Regions from separate parts of the Pseudonocardia sp. DxW genome, predicted to be linked through region 1. Evidence: riboswitches for the same ligand, from Rfam matches in the RefSeq annotation. Region 1 holds a riboswitch; each other region holds the start of a gene.

Region 1 (3,808 bases):
CTCCATCCCGGCGACCAGGGCGCGGGCGACGGTCTCGACGGCGTCGGTGCGGGCCCCGGTCTCGGAGCCGTCCTCGACCAGCCCGAGCGCCTGCCGCAGCCCGGGCACGGACTGCTCGCCGCCCCACATCTGCCGGGCCCGCAGCACGGCGAGCACCAGGTCGATCCGCTGCTCACCGGCCGGGGCGAGGGCGAGCACGTGCAGGCCGTCCCGGATCTGCACGTCCTTGATCTCGCAGAGCCAGCCGTCGACGTGCATCAGCATGTCGTCGAAGACGTCCTCGTCCGGGCGCTCCTCCAGGCCCAGGTCGTGGTGCATCTTCGCGGCCGTCATCAGGGTCCAGATCTGCTGGCGGATCGCGGGCAGCTTCGCCGGGTCGAGCGCGGAGATGTTGGCGTGCTCGTCGAGCAACTGCTCCAGCCGGGCGATGTCGCCGTAGCTCTCGGCCCGGGCCATCGGCGGGATGAGGTGGTCGACCAGGGTGGCGTGCGCCCGGCGCTTGGCCTGGGTGCCCTCCCCCGGGTCGTTCACCAGGAACGGGTAGATCAGCGGCAGGTCGCCGAGCACGGCGTCGGTGCCGCAGGACGCCGACATGCCCAGCGTCTTGCCCGGCAGCCACTCCAGGTTCCCGTGCTTGCCGATGTGCACGATCGCGTGCGCGCCGAACCCGCCGTCGGACTCCGGCGCCGCCAGCCAGCGGTAGGCGGCCAGGTAGTGGTGCGACGGCGGCAGGTCCGGATCGTGGTAGATCGCGACCGGGTTCTCCCCGAACCCGCGCGGCGGCTGCACGATCAGCGTGACGTTCCCGCTGCGCAGCGCGGCGACGACGATGTGGTCGTCGTGCACGTACAGCTCGCCCGGCGGCTCGCCCCAGTGCTCGACGACGCCGTCGCGGAGGTCCTGCGGAAGCGTGTCGAACCAGCTGCGGTAGGTCGAGGCGGAGATCCGGATCGGGTTCCCGGCGAGCTTCTCCTCGGTGAGCCAGTCCGGGTCCTGCCCGCCGGCCTCGATCAGCGCGTGCATCAGCGCGTCGCCGTCGCCTGCCTCGACGCCCGGGAACCCGCCGGTCTCGTACCCGGCGGCGGCCATCGTGCGCAGCAGCGCGACCGTCGAGGCCGGGGTGTCCAGACCCACCGCGTTCCCGATCCGGGCGTGCTTGGTCGGGTACGCCGACAGCATCAGCACGATCTTCTTCTCGGCGTTCGGGATGCGGCCGAGGTTGGCGTGGTTCACCGCGATCCCGGCGACCCGGGCGGCGCGCTCGTGGTCCGGGACGTAGACGGACAGGCCGTCGTCGTCGGTCTCCTTGAACGAGAACGGGACGGTGATCAGCCGGCCGTCGAACTCGGGGACGGCGACCTGGGTGGCGACGTCGAGCGGGGACAGGCCGTCGTCGTTGGACTCCCAGGTCTCCCGGGACGAGGTCAGGCACAGGCCCTGCAGGATCGGCACGTCGAGCGCGGCGAGCTCGGTGACGTCCCACTCCTCGTCCTCGCCGCCGGCCTGCGCGGACGCCGGCTTGGTGCCGCCCGCGGCGAGCACGGTGACGACCATCGCGTCGGCGCCGCGCAGCGTGTCCAGCAGGCCGGCCGGGGCCTGGCGCAGCGAGGCGCACCAGATCGGCAGCGGTGTCGCGCCCTTCGCGGTGATCGCGTCGCAGAGCGCCTCGACGTAGGCGGTGTTCCCGGCCAGGAACTGCGCCCGGTAGAAGAGCACCGCCACGGTGGGTCCGGTCCCGGTGCCGGGGCCGTCCAGCACGCCCCACTCGGGCAGCTCCACCGGCGGCGCGAAGCCCTCACCGGTCAGCAGCACCGTGTCGGACAGGAACGCGTGCAGCTGCCGCAGGTTCTCGGTGCCGCCCTGTGCGAGGTAGGTGTGCGCCTCCGCGGCGACGCCGGCGGGCACGGTGGAGAGCTCCATCATCTCCGCGTCCGGCGCCATCTCACCGCCCAGGCAGACCAGCGGCGTGGACCGGGCTCGCAGCAGGTCCAGACCCTCCTCGAAGTAGCGGTAGCCGCCGAGCACCCGGACGACGACGACGTCGGCCGCGTCGGCCATCGCGGCCAGCTCGTCGAGCAGCACCCGGTTCGGGTTGGCGAGGCGGTAGTCCGCCCCGCCGGCACGGGCGGAGAGCAGGTCGGTGTCCGAGGTGGACAGGAGCAGGATCACCGGGCGGTCCCGGTGCGGGGCGTGCGGGCGCGCGTCATCGGCGTACCTTCCTCGGGATCCTCGTCCCGGACGGAGGTGGCGCGGCGGATGGGGCCAGTGTCTGGCTGCCCCGGCGGTCCACGAGGGTCCGCCGGGATCACAGTGGCGGGACCGCGCCGGACTCGCACCGGCTTCCTGATCCCACCCGCCGTCTTCGGTTGTCCGATCACCTTCCGCAACGGGCCGGTCCCCCGTCAAGGAACCGTGCACCGCCGTGGCGCTCGGCACCCGGTGCCGTCGGTCACCCGGCACCCTCGGTCCGGTCCCCCCGGCCCGGCCCGCCGACGGCCCGGCCGAGGTCGCGGGCGCGCAGCGCCAGCCACAGCTCGTGCCGGTCCTGCGCGGTGTCCAGCCGCCGCCCGGTGACCTGCTCGGCGGCCGCGATCCGGTTCCGGACGGTGTGCCGGTGCACGCCGAGCGCGGACGCGGCGGCCGCCCAGTGCCCGTTGCGTTCCAGGTGCGCGGCGATCGCCCGCAGCAGCTCCGGGCCGCGCGGGTCGGCGTCCAGCGGCCCGAGCACGGCGTCGGCGAAGGCCCGCAACCGGTCGTGGTCGAGCAGGGCGAGCAGCATCCGGCTGGACGCCACGTCGTCGGCGTGCGCGGGCCGCCCGGTCAGCCGGGCCACCGGGAGCGCGGAGCGGGCCTGCCGCAGCGACACCGCGAGCGCCCCCGGCCGGACGGCGATGCCGATCCCGGCCGGCCGGCGGGCGGCGAGCGCGGCCAGCACCGCCACCAGGTCGACCGACTCGGCGACCGCCAGCTCGACGGTGCCGTCGGCCTCCCCCGGCTCCGGCGCGGTCGTGCGGACCAGCGCGTCGGGCAGCACCGCGGCCAGATCGGCGGCCAGCTCCTCGGGGCGCGGCGCCGCGACCACGGCGGCGCGCAGCCGGGTCTCCGGCAGGCCGGCGGCGGCGAGCCTGCGGCCAGCGCCGTCGTCGTCGACGACGCCGCGGTCCAGCGCGGCCAGCAGCCGGGCCCGGCCGCGGCGGGCGGCGGCGTCCAGGCCGAGCCGGCGTTCCAGCTCCAGCGACAGCAGCGACACCAGGTCGCCGGTGACCTGGTTGGAGTGCGGCCCGGCGGCCGGCCCGTCGATCAGCAGCAACGCCCGGATCCGCCGCGAACCCAGCGGATGGACCTCCCGGCGGCGGCCGTCGGCGACCTCGACGGCGGCGCCCAGCAGACCCTGCCCGCGCACCTCCCCGATCGTCGTCGCGAGCCCGGCGGCCAGCTCCGCGGCCCCCTCGACGGGTGCCGCGGCCAGCACCCGGCCGAGCAGATCCACCACCACGCCGGTGCGCCCGGTCGCACCGGCGTGCGCGGCCAGCACCGCCTCGATGCCGCCCGGGGAGACCGCCGCGGCGGTCAGCGCGCGCTGGGTGCGCAGCGCCCACTGCAGCCGGGCCCGCTCGGCCGCGTCCCGGTGCGCGAACACCGCCTTGGTGACGGCGATGAACGGCACCCCCTCGGGCACCGAGAGCAGCGGCAGCCCGGCCCGGCGGGCCGCGGTGATGAGCGCCGGCGGGGTGCTGCGGTGCGGCAGGTCGGAGCCCAGGCCGACGCCGAGCGCGACCACGCCGTGCGCGCGCAGGTGCCGGGCGTA
Region 2 (3,808 bases), on a different contig from region 1:
GTCAGCATCCGGCGCCACAGGTCGACCGCGCGCACCGTCCGGTGCACCCGGATCTCGCCGCGGCCGGCGGCGGCCTCGTACTCGCGGTAGCGCCGGGCGAACGCGGTGCCGTAGAGGTCGTGCAGGTCGGGGACCTCGTCCGGGGAGAACAGCGTCCAGTCCGCGTCGGCCTGGACCCGGCGCAGGAACTCGTCGGGAACCCAGTTCGCGGTGTTCATGTCGTGCGTGCGGCGCCGGTCGTCGCCGGTGTTCTTGCGCAGGTCGAGGAACTCCTCGATGTCGACGTGCCAGGTTTCCAGGTAGGCGCACGCGGCGCCCTTGCGCTTGCCGCCCTGGTTGACCGCGACGGCGGTGTCCCCGGCGATCTTGAGGAACGGGACGACGCCCTGCGAGACGCCGTTGGTGCCGCGGATGTGCGCGCCGAGGCCGCGGACCGGGGTCCAGTCGTTGCCCAGGCCGCCGGAGTACTTCGCGAGCAGCGCGTTGTTGCGGTAACCGCCGAAGATGGAGTCCAGGTCGTCGTCGACGGTGGTGAGGAAGCACGACGACAGCTGGGCCCGGGTGGTGCCCGAGTTGAACAGCGTCGGGGTGGACGCCATGAAGTCGAAGCTCGACAGCAGCTCGTAGAACTCGATCGCGCGCGCCTCGCGATCGACCTCGCGGATCGCCAGGCCCGTCGCGACCCGCAGGAAGAACGCCTGCGGCAGCTCGAAGCGGGTGCCGCGCTCGTGCAGGAGGTAGCGGTCGTAGAGGGTCTGCAGGCCGAGGAAGCCGATCTGCAGGTCGCGCTCGGGGCGGACCGCGGCGGTGACCCGGTCCAGGTCGAACGTGGCGAGCTCCGGATCGACCAGCCCGATGTCGATCGCGCGGCGCAGGTAGTCCCTGGTGTAGGAGGCGTACCGCTGCGTCATCGTGGCCTGGTCGGGCGTCTCCCGGGTGCCGGACAGGTGTGACACGGCCTCGGTGCGCAGCCGGTCCAGCAGCAGCCGGGACGCGACCAGCGAGTAGTCCGGTTCCCGCTCGACCAGCGTGCGGGCGGCCATGACGAGTGCCTGGGACAGCTCGTCGGCGGTGATGCCGTCGTAGACGGTGCGGTCCAGCTCGGCGAGCACCGGCTCCGGCGAGACGTCGTCGATGCCCGCGCACGCCTCGGCGAGCACGGTGTCGACCCGGTCGCGGTCCAGCGGGACCCGGCTGCCGTCCGGCTGGGTGACGTGCACGGTCGGTGTGCCCGGGGCGGCGGGTGCGGCGTCGCGGGCCTGTGCGTGCTGCTCCCGGTAGAGGACGTAGGAGCGGGCGACCTTGTGGTGCCCGCCGCGCATCAGGGCCAGCTCGACCTGGTCCTGGATCTGCTCGACGTGCACGCCGGGCGCGGGATGCCGGGCGAGTGCCGCGACGACCTGGTCGGTCAGCTCGCCGACGAGATGGTGCAGCCGCGACGACGCCGCAGCCGGGCCACCCTCGACGGCCAGGAACGCCTTGGTCATCGCGACCGAGATCTTGCCGGCGTCGAAGGTGGTCTCGGAGCCGTCACGGCGGATCACCCGCAGGCCGGGCGGGGCCGTGCCGTGCGCGGATGCAGGGGGAGCGGTGCTTGCGGTCACGGGTCTCTCTCCTCGCGAGTCGCCGTCGGTCCGTGACCCGCGCGAGGAGGCGACGACGGTCCGGGACCGCCGCACCCTGGCGCCCTCCCGCGAGGCCCCGGAGCTGCGCACGCCGGCGGCGCGCGCACCGGTGGCAGGTCTTCGGACTCACGGGCGTCGTGCACGCTCCTACTGGCCGTCGCTTCCCGGGATCGCTCCCAGTGCTCGTTGACGGCGGTCGTTCCCGTTCACCGCTGCGGGGCAGTCCCGGATTCGCACCGGGTTCCCTGTTGCCTCACCGGCCCGGGCGGGCCGGTGAACCACCAGCGCCGCGGACACTACATCTTGGGGCGGTCGCCGTTCGAGACCCCAAGGAGTCGGTGTGGTGCGACGAATCGTCACCGCCGGTGAACGGTGCAGGTCGGCCCCGGCGGGTCGGTCCGGTGGACGACGACGGGTCACCCGGGCGGGTGATGCGCGTCGCGCCGGTGGCCGTCGCCTCGGTCGCCGTGGTCGTCGTCGTGGTCGTCGTCGTGGTCGTCGCCGCGATGTGGCCGGCCGGGCCGGCCGGGCCGGGCGGCGCCGTCACCGGGTCGGCGCGGTCGCATCGACGACGAGGAACTCCGCGTCGAGCCGGACCGGCCGGTCCGCCGGTCCGGCGAGTGCCTCGACGTCGTCGAACATCGCGCTCGCGCGCCCGCCCAGCCCGGTCGCGGCGGCGGCGTGCGCGGGGGAGTGCCGGCGCAGGAAGGTGGTCATCGCCGCCGGCGAGTCGAAGTGCCACGGCAGCCGGTGTGCGGAGACCCGGATCCCGGCGAATCCGGCCAGCCGCCGGCGCGCCGTGTCCGGGACTCCCCAGTCGAGCGGGTCGGCGACCCCCGGCGGGGTGCCGGTGTGCGCCCGCATCGCCGTGGTCATCCGCCCCATGAACCCGTCCGGCGTCCACGCCGTGAAGGCCAGCCGGCCCCCCGGCGCGAGCACCCGGCGCAGCTCGGCCAGTGCGGTCTCCGGCCGCGGGGCGAAGATCAGTCCGAAGCTCGACACGACGACGTCGGCGCTGCCGTCCGGCAACGGTAGGTCCTCCGCGTCGGCCTCCAGCCAGACGATCCCGGTCCCCGCGGTCCGCTCCCGGCCGAGCTCGACCATCCGGGGTGCGAGATCGGTCGCGAGCACCGCGGCGCCCCGCTCCCGGAGCATGAGCGCGGCGGTGCCGGTACCCGCGGCGACATCGAGCACCTGCTCGGTGCCGCCGGGTGCGACGGTGTCGACCAGGGCACGGGATGCGGGTGCGAGTCGCGCGGCGAGCGGGCGGTAGTCCGCGCCGCCCCACAGGCTGCGCATGGCGGTCGTGTACCCATCGGGATCGGTCACCACAAAATAGTATCGATATCCATGTTCAACAAGGAAGGTGTGGGATGCCCGGATTCGAGATCTGCCGTGGAGTGTTCACCGGTGACGAGCTCGCCGGGCTCCGCGACGCCGTGGAGGCCGCGGTGGCGCTGGCCGCTGCGGCCGACGTCGTGCACGAGACGGTGTCCGGTGACGGCCGTCGGATCGCCACCACGGTCGGCCTGCGCGGTGGGGCGCCGACGTCGGTGCACCGGGAACCCGGCGGCGACGTGGTGCGCAACCTGCGCCCGGTCGCGCATCTCGACGACCGGCTCGCCCGCTGTGCCGAGGATCCGCGGCTGACCGGCCCGGCTGCCCGGATGCTCGGCACGGACCGGGTCGGCCTGCTGACGTCGAAGATCAGTTTCAAGCGGGCCCGGGTCGGTTCGGCGTTCATCTGGCACACCGACCACTCGTTCCTGGCCCGCTTCCTGGATCCGCGGGCTGCCGCCGAGGTGGTCACCGCGATGGTGTTCCTGGACGACGCCGACGACGGCAACGGCGCGCTCCGCCTGGTCCCCGGCAGTCATCGGACCGGTCCACGCCCGGACGGCGAGGGGCCCCGGCCCGGGGAGCCGGCGCCGGTCACGATCCGGGCCGTCGCCGGTGACGTCGTGCTGTTCCCGACGCTGATGCTGCACTCGTCGGGGCCGAACCGGTCCGACCGGGACCGGCGGGCGCTGCTCTGCCTGTTCCAGCCCGCGGGGCGGCCGCACCTGCGGGAGGACTGAGGTCCCGGATCGGGCGGGCCCGGGACTCACCCGACGGAAGACTGAGTTGCCGGGCGCAACGGTGTGTCGGCTGTCAGGCTCGGCCGTGGTGACCGTCACCACGGA
Region 3 (3,808 bases), on a different contig from region 1:
GCCTGGAGAAGGTCACCGTCGAAACGATCGGCGCCGAGGCCGGCATCTCGCCGCGGACGTTCTTCAACTACTTCCCGGGCAAGGAGGCCGCGGCCGTCGAGCTGTCCCTGGCCGAGCTGTCCCCGGACCTGGTGGAGAACTTCGTGGCCGGCCCGCCCGGCCCGCCCCGCGAGGTCCTCGCCGACCTGAGCCGGCTGCTGCTCGACCAGCTCGGCGAGGACCCACCGGACCGCGACGAGGCGAACGAGGTCTTCGCGCTCGCCCGCACCGTCCCCGGTGTCACCGGTGCCCTGATGTCGCTGAGCGAGAACTCCCCCCGCAGGCTCGCCGACGCCGCCGCGCTGCGGATGGGCCCCGACGTCGATCCGCAGCTCCCGGTGCTGATCGCCTCGATGGCGATGGCCGCCGTCCGCACCGGCATGGAGAACTGGGCGCGCTCGGGACGAACGACCTGCGGACCCGCTACGCCGCACCCCGGACGACGTTGCCCGCGCGCTCGGTCGCTACCCGGACCATCCGGCCGGGTTCGCGGCGGCGCTCGGGCTGCCGGTGCCGCGGTTCGTGGTCCTCGCGCCGTCGCCGATGGACGGGGCCGCCAAGCGGTTCGTCGCGTCGATGCCCGCCCCCGGGGGTCTACGACGCGGCCTCGGCCGCCGCGTCACGACGGCTCGCCGGGCCGCTGCGTGCGCCGACGGCCGCGGGTGGTCACGCGTTCTTCGATGCGGCCCCGATCACCCGGACCGGGATCGACGGCTGCCATCTCGACGCGGAGGCACACCGGCGGCTGGCCGGGGCGCTGGGCCCCGGTGGTGCGGGACCTCGCCGCCGGACAGGCGTCACCGTCACCCGTTGTTGACCCCCCGACCGGCTCGTGATGGGCTGACCCGGACGACGGTGCAGGAAGCCGGTGCGAGTCCGGCGCGGTCCCGCCACTGTCACCGGGGAGCGCTCCCCACCCCGCAGCCACTGCCCGGCGAGGGTGGGAAGGCGGGGGAGCGCGTCGATCCGGGAGCCAGGAGACTGGCCGTCGTCGCAGGAGTTCCCACTGTTGAGGGCGCGGACCCTCGAGGAGGACATTGCGATGAGCGTCGACCCGCTCCCTACCCTGGTCGTTCTCGGCACCGAGCCGGCCGGTGAGTCGGCCGGGCACGGGCTGGAGGGCCTGCTCGCGGAGGCCGACACCGTCTTCACGTTCCCCCGCGGGCCGGAGTCGGTGGCCCTGTTCTACGCCGAGGCGTGGCGGGTCGAACGGATCTCGCCGCGCGACGCGGTCGGCCGGATCACCGCCTGGGCCGCGGACCACCCGGCCGGCAACGGGGTGCTGCTGGTGGCGGGCGAGCCCGCCGCCGACGTCGCGCTGGGCGCGGTGCTCGACGGCCTCGCCCGCACCGCACCCGGACTCGGGATCCGGGTCGCCGCGGGCACCCGGGTCGCCCCGCCGCACCGGAGCCCGCTGATCGGCTGAGCGCTGGTCGGCTGAGCCCGCTGATCGGCTGGGTCCGGTCCGGCCGGTTCACCCGGCAGGTCGCCAGCTCAGGAGCGGATCGGCGCGGGTCAGCTGTGGATCGGCGGCGTCCAGCGTGCGGGTGCGGCCCGGCCCGGTCAGCGCGGTCTCGAATCGGACGGTGACCCGCCCGTGCCCGGCGCCCTGCACCCAGCCGTGGCCGTGCTCGGGATGATCGACGTCGTCACCGGCCCGCCACGGCCGGTCGTCGCCGGGCGGCTCCCCGGGAGCCGCGGGCCGGTCGACCGGCTCCTCCCCGGGCACCGCCGGGGGCCCTGCCGGCTCCTCGACCGCCACCGGCGTGCCCATCCGCCCGGTCGCAGCTCCGCCCGGGTCGCCCGGGTCCGCCGTGCCCGGTCCCGCGCCGTCCGGGTCCACCGGGGCCGCGCGCCACCCCCGCGCCGAGGGCACCGCGTCGAACAGGGCCAGCGGCGGCTCCTCGCTGAAGCCCGACACCGACACCCCGAGCAGCCGCACCCCACCCTCGCCGAGGGCGGTGTCGGCGAGCCGGCGGGCCACCGCGACCAGCGTGGCGAGGTCCCGGCTGGGGAACGGCGTCGTCTCCGACCGGGTGTGGGTGACGAAGTCGCCGGTGCGCGCCTTGACGGTGACGGTGCGCGCGGCCCGGCCGTCGGCGACCAGCCTGCGGTGCACCGCCACGCAGATCGACTCGACGGCGGCGTGCACCGCGGACATCGCGGTCAGGTCGGTGTCGAAGGTGGTCTCGGCGCTGATCTGCTTCGCCGCCCCGCGCGGTGCGACCGGCCGGTCGTCGATCCCGCGGGCCAGCCGGTGCAGCTCGGTGCCCATCGCCGTGCCCAGCACCCCGGTGACCTCCCGGCCGTCCATCGCGGCGAGCTGGCCGATCGTCTCGATCCCGATCCGGCGCAGCGCCTCGCCGGACACCGGTCCGATGCCCCACAGCGAGCGCACCGGCAGCGGATCGAGCACGGCGCCCTGCTCGGCGTGCGCGACGACCCGTAGCCCGTCCGGCTTCGCCAGCTCGGAGGCGATCTTGGCGATCTGCTTGCCGGAGCCGGCGCCGACCGAGGCGGGCAGCCCGGTCCGCTCCCGGACCGTCGCGCGCAGCCGGGTGCCGAACTCCCGCACGGCGTCCGGGGAGGCGCCGGCCAGCGCCGGCGGCTCGATGAACGCCTCGTCCACCGAGACCGGTTCGAGCACCGGTGAGAACTCGGCGAGCACACCCATCACCTCGTCCGAGATCGCCTTGTACAGCGGGAACCGCGGCGGCAGCACGGTGGCGTGCGGGCAGCGCCGCCGGGCCTGCCCCATCGGCATCGCCGAGCGCGCCCCGAACACCCGCGCCTGGTAGCTGGCGCCCGCGACGACGCCGCGCGGCCCCGCCCCGCCGACCAGTACCGGACGGTCGGCCAGGGTGGGCCGGGTCAGCTGCTCGACGGAGGCGAAGAACGCGTCCATGTCGAGGTGCAGCACCCAGCGCGCTCCGGTCGCGCCCGGCCGGTCCGGCGAGCTCACCCGCCCATGGTGCCCCGGACCACCGACAGGACCGCGTCGCCGTCGGCGACCGTGATCGGCGGCACGTCGGCACCGGCACCCGCGACGGCGCCGGGATGATCCGGGTGCGGGGTATCGACGTCGGCGAGCCACCACGAGCCGGTAGCGTCCGGCCAGTGCAGGACCCGCGCCGGGTCGCCGGGCGCGGACAGGGTGATCGCGTCCATCGGGGCGGACAGGCCGTCGCCGGTGGCCTTGAGCAGGGCCTCCTTGCGGGTCCAGGTGACCAGGAACCCGGCCGGTCCGGGGACGCCCAGCTCGCGTTCGGCGGGGGAGAGGGCGTGCCGGGCCAGCCCGTCCAGCCCGGACAGCTCGCGGTGCTGCTCGACGTCGACGCCGACCGGGCCGGGCCCCAGCGCAACCCCGACCAGCGTGCCGGAGTGGGTCAGCGAGAAGCCGGGGGCGCCGTCGCGGTGCCCGGCGAGCCGCGGCTTGCCGTGCGGCTTCCCGCAGCGGCAGTTGCGGTCCATGTCGATCGACGCCGGATCGGTGCCCAGGTGCTCCGCCAGCACCAGCCGGGCCAGCGCGTGCGCGGCCAGGTAGCGGGCGCGGTCCTCGGCGCGGCGCAGCGCCGCCATCCGCTCCCGCTCGTGCGCGTCGAGCAGGGCCACGAGATCGGGCCGCCCACCGGGATCGGTCGGAGCGGCCCACCACACGGTCACGGTCACGGCGTCCAGCCTCGCACGCGCCGGCTGATCACGGATCGGGAACCCGGACGGTCGCCTGCCGACCGTTCCGGTTCCCGATCCGCGATCACCGCCGGATCAG
Region 4 (3,808 bases), on a different contig from region 1:
AACTTCTCCGGGATGCCCACGTCGCGCAGCAGCCGGATGGACGCGGCGAGCGCGGCGTCGGCGGCCTGCGGCTTGGTCATGCCGCTGGTGTCGATGCCCATCGCCTCGGCGATGTCGGCGAACCGCTCGTAGGCGACCGGCATGTTGAACGCCCACACCCGCGGCAGCGCGATGGCGTTGTTCAGGCCGTGGTGGGTGTCGTAGAAGGCCGACACCGCGTGCGAGATCGAGTGGATGATCCCCAGGCCACCGGAGTTGAACGCCTGCGCGGCGATGTACTGCGCGTACATCATGCCCTCGCGGCCGGCCAGGTCCTGGCCGTTCCACACGGCCTGGCGCAGGCTCTGCGAGGTCAGCTTGATGGCGTGCAGCGCGTTGCCCAGCGACGGCTGGAAGTTCAGCCGGGAGACGTAGGGCTCGGAGGCGTGCGCGAGCACGTCGAAGCCGCACTGCGCGGTGTAGTCGATCGGGCAGTCGTAGTAGAGCACCGGGTCGTCGATCGCCAGGGTGGTGACCGAGGCGTCGTCGAACGCGACGTACTTGTGCGGGTTGTCCGGGTCCGTCGTGGTGTCGGTGATCACGTACGCCCAGGAGGTCTCGGAGCCGGTGCCGGCCGTCGTCGAGACCGCGATGTGCGGCGGGTTCGCCGGGTTCTCGGACTTGTTGAAGCCCTCGAACTCGTTGACGTTGCGGCCGTCGTGGGCGACCGAGACGCGCGCGCCCTTGCAGGCGTCGTGCGAGGAGCCGCCGCCGATGGAGACGAACGAGTCGCACTTGTTCTGCTGGTAGAGGCCCACAGCGTCCATGACGTTGTAGTCCTTGGGGTTCGACTCGACCTGGTCGTACACGACGACCTCGAGGCCGTGGTACTTCATCGACTCGACGATCTTGTGGACGATGTCGGTGCCGCGCAGGCCGGACGTCATGACCAGGGTCTTCTTGAAGCCCAGCTTGAGGGCCTCCGGGCCGATGAGCTCGTGCGAGCCGGGACCCAGCAGCGCCCTGGGGAACGGGTGGAACTCCTTGATGGGGAACGGCTTGAGCAGCTCGTCTACCTGCATGTCAGCCCTTTCTGCGGCAGGCGGATGGGTCGAGCCGCACGCTAGGACCGGTTGTGGCCCCGGGCACAGAGGTGATCGCGATTACTCCTCGGCAGACCAGGCAGGAAACCCGTCTGAACGGAGGGGTGCAGGGATAGGTCGCCCTCGACCCCGAGCGGGGAGGGCGAACATGTTGCCAGAGTATGGCAACAGTTAGGACAAGGCAACAGTCCGCCGATCGCGTCCGGTGGGTTATGGTCGGTCCGCCGACGGTTCGTGCCGGTCCCCGCGGGGCCGGCACGGGACAACAGGGAACCCGGTGTGAATCCGGGACTGCCCCGCAGCGGTGAGTGGGAACGACAGTCGTCATCAGCACTGGGAACCGACCCGGGAAGCGACGGCCGGTAGGCACGAGCACGGCGCCCACGAGTCCGAATACCTGCCGCCGGTGCGCGCGCCGACCGGCGTGCGCGGATCCGTGGCCTCGAGGGAGGGCCCAGCGGACGACCGGGTGACCACCGTGCCCGCCGGCGCCGTCGCGCGTCCGGTGCGGACCCGCCCGGACCGTGCCGTCGTGCCCCTCTCCGGCGGTGACGGGTCCTCCACCGCGCTCGCGAGGAGAGAGGGCAGTGACCATGGCGAAACCTGTGTCATCCGTGTCCACCACCGGCAGCACCGTGCTGGGGTACCCCAGGATCGGGCCGCACCGGGAGCTGAAGCGCGCGACCGAGGCGTTCTGGGCCGGCCGGTCCGACGTCTCCGCGCTGCACGAGGTGGCGGCCGGTCTGCGCCGCGACACCTGGACCACGCTGCGGGACGCGGGACTGGACCAGGTCCCCGGCAACACGTTCTCGTTCTACGACCACGTCCTGGACACCGCGCTCGCCGTCGGCGCCGTCCCGGAGCGCTTCGCCGGCATCACCGACCCGCTGCAGCGGATGTTTGCGATGGCCCGCGGCCGCACCGGCGCGCCGGCCTGCGAGATGACCAAGTGGTTCGACACGAACTACCACTACCTGGTGCCCGAGATCGGCCCGGGGACCCGGCTCGCGCCCGGCTCGCGCGCGGCGCTCGAGGAGTTCCGGGAGGCGCTGCGCTCCGGCGTCGTGACCCGCCCGGTGCTGGTCGGCCCGGTGACCCTGCTGCTGCTCTCGAAGCCCGCCGAGGGTGCGCCCGAGGAGTTCCGGCCGCTGGACCTGCTCGGCCCGCTCGTCGAGGTCTACCGGGACCTGCTCGCCGAGCTGGCCGACGCCGGTGCCGAGTGGGTGCAGCTGGACGAGCCGGCGTTCGCCGCGGACCGCTCCGACGACGAGATCGCCGCGCTGCGCCGGGCCTACGACCGGCTCGCGGCCGCGCCGCGCCGGCCGAAGATCCTGGTCGCGTCGTACTTCGGCGAGCTCGGCCCGGCGCTGCCGGTGCTCGCCTCGACCGCGGTCGAGGGCCTGGCCCTGGACCTGGTCACCGGGGCGTCCGATCTGGACGGGATCGACGGCGTCGAGGGGATCGGCGGCAAGCTGGTGCTGGCCGGCGTCGTCGACGGGCGCAACGTGTGGCGCACCGACCTGGACGCCGCCCTGGTCACCGCGTCGCGGCTGACCGGCGTCGCGGGCCGGGTGGGGATCTCGACGTCGTGCTCGCTGCTGCACGTCCCCTACGACCTGTCCGTGGAGGCGTCGCTGACCGGCGACGTCGTCGACATGCTCGCCTTCGCCCGGCAGAAGGTCGACGAGGTGGTGCTGCTCGGCCGCGCCCTGCACGGCGGCCGGGCCTCGGTCGCGGCCGAGTTCGACGCCGCGCGGGAGACCCGGGAGCGGGTCGCGGCGGCCGCCCGCCGGGACGCGACGGTCCGGGCCCGGCTGGCCGAGCTGGGCGCCGACCACTACCGGCGCGGCGCGGCCGACGTGCGGGCGAAGGTGCAGCGCGAGGCGCTGGGCCTGCCCGACGTCCCGACCACCACGATCGGCTCGTTCCCGCAGACCGCCGCGATCCGCACCGACCGGGCGGCGCACCGCAGCGGCCGGATCGACACCGGCGAGTACACCGGGCGGATGCGCCGGGAGATCGCCCGCGTGGTCGCGCTGCAGGAGGAGATCGGGCTGGACGTGCTGGTGCACGGCGAGCCCGAGCGCAACGACATGGTCCAGTACTTCGCCGAGAACCTGGACGGCTTCGCCACCACCGAGTTCGGCTGGGTGCAGTCCTACGGCTCGCGCTGCGTACGGCCGCCGATCCTGCACTCGGACGTGTCCCGCCCGGCCCCGATCACCGTCGACTGGGCGAGCTACGCGCAGTCGCTCTCGCAGCGGCCGGTGAAGGGCATGCTGACCGGGCCGGTCACCATCCTGGCCTGGTCGTTCGTCCGCGATGACCAGCCGCTCGCCGACACCGCCCGCCAGGTCGGGCTGGCCCTGCGCGACGAGGTCGCCGACCTGGAGGCGGCCGGGATCCGGATCATCCAGGTGGACGAGCCCGCCCTGCGCGAGCTGCTGCCGCTGCACGAGCGGGACCGCGCCGACTACCTGGAGTGGGCGGTGGACGCGTTCCGGATGTCGGTCGGCGGGGTCGCCGACGGCACCCAGATCCACACCCACCTGTGCTACTCCGAGTTCGGCGAGGTGGTCGGGGCGATCGACGGGCTGGACGCCGACGTCACCACCGTCGAGGCGGCCCGGTCCCGGATGGAGGTGCTCGCCGACCTGGGGCCGGGCATCCCGCGCGGCCTCGGCCCGGGCGTCTACGACGTGCACTCGCCCGAGGTGCCGGACACC

Evidence for each region. A riboswitch is a leader RNA that binds a small molecule or an ion and turns the genes downstream of it on or off. The one in region 1 is predicted to bind cobalamin.
Region 2: another riboswitch for cobalamin. It lies ahead of ACVJO7_RS24425 (ribonucleoside-diphosphate reductase subunit alpha); the one in region 1 lies ahead of cobN (cobaltochelatase subunit CobN).
Region 3: another riboswitch for cobalamin. It lies ahead of ACVJO7_RS09125 (hypothetical protein); the one in region 1 lies ahead of cobN (cobaltochelatase subunit CobN).
Region 4: another riboswitch for cobalamin. It lies ahead of metE (5-methyltetrahydropteroyltriglutamate--homocysteine S-methyltransferase); the one in region 1 lies ahead of cobN (cobaltochelatase subunit CobN).

The regions. Positions count from the first base shown of each region.
Region 1 is NZ_JBZFLK010000002.1:391,914-395,721, forward strand. Features, by position in the region: gene cobN (cobaltochelatase subunit CobN) at 1-2,169, opposite strand, end outside; cobalamin riboswitch at 2,244-2,389, opposite strand; gene ACVJO7_RS04600 (PucR family transcriptional regulator ligand-binding domain-containing protein) at 2,450-3,808, opposite strand, start outside.
Region 2 is NZ_JBZFLK010000017.1:80,852-84,659, forward strand. Features, by position in the region: gene ACVJO7_RS24425 (ribonucleoside-diphosphate reductase subunit alpha) at 1-1,604, opposite strand, end outside; cobalamin riboswitch at 1,720-1,923, opposite strand; gene ACVJO7_RS24430 (class I SAM-dependent methyltransferase) at 2,169-2,954, opposite strand; gene ACVJO7_RS24435 (phytanoyl-CoA dioxygenase family protein) at 2,999-3,703, shown strand.
Region 3 is NZ_JBZFLK010000005.1:38,331-42,138, forward strand. Features, by position in the region: gene ACVJO7_RS09120 (TetR/AcrR family transcriptional regulator) at 1-875, shown strand, start outside; cobalamin riboswitch at 876-1,043, shown strand; gene ACVJO7_RS09125 (hypothetical protein) at 1,082-1,465, shown strand; gene ACVJO7_RS09130 (DNA polymerase IV) at 1,514-3,001, opposite strand; gene ACVJO7_RS09135 (4'-phosphopantetheinyl transferase family protein) at 2,998-3,708, opposite strand; gene ACVJO7_RS09140 (hypothetical protein) at 3,805-3,808, opposite strand, start outside.
Region 4 is NZ_JBZFLK010000017.1:56,613-60,420, forward strand. Features, by position in the region: gene mdo (NDMA-dependent methanol dehydrogenase) at 1-1,061, opposite strand, end outside; cobalamin riboswitch at 1,294-1,501, shown strand; gene metE (5-methyltetrahydropteroyltriglutamate--homocysteine S-methyltransferase) at 1,676-3,808, shown strand, end outside.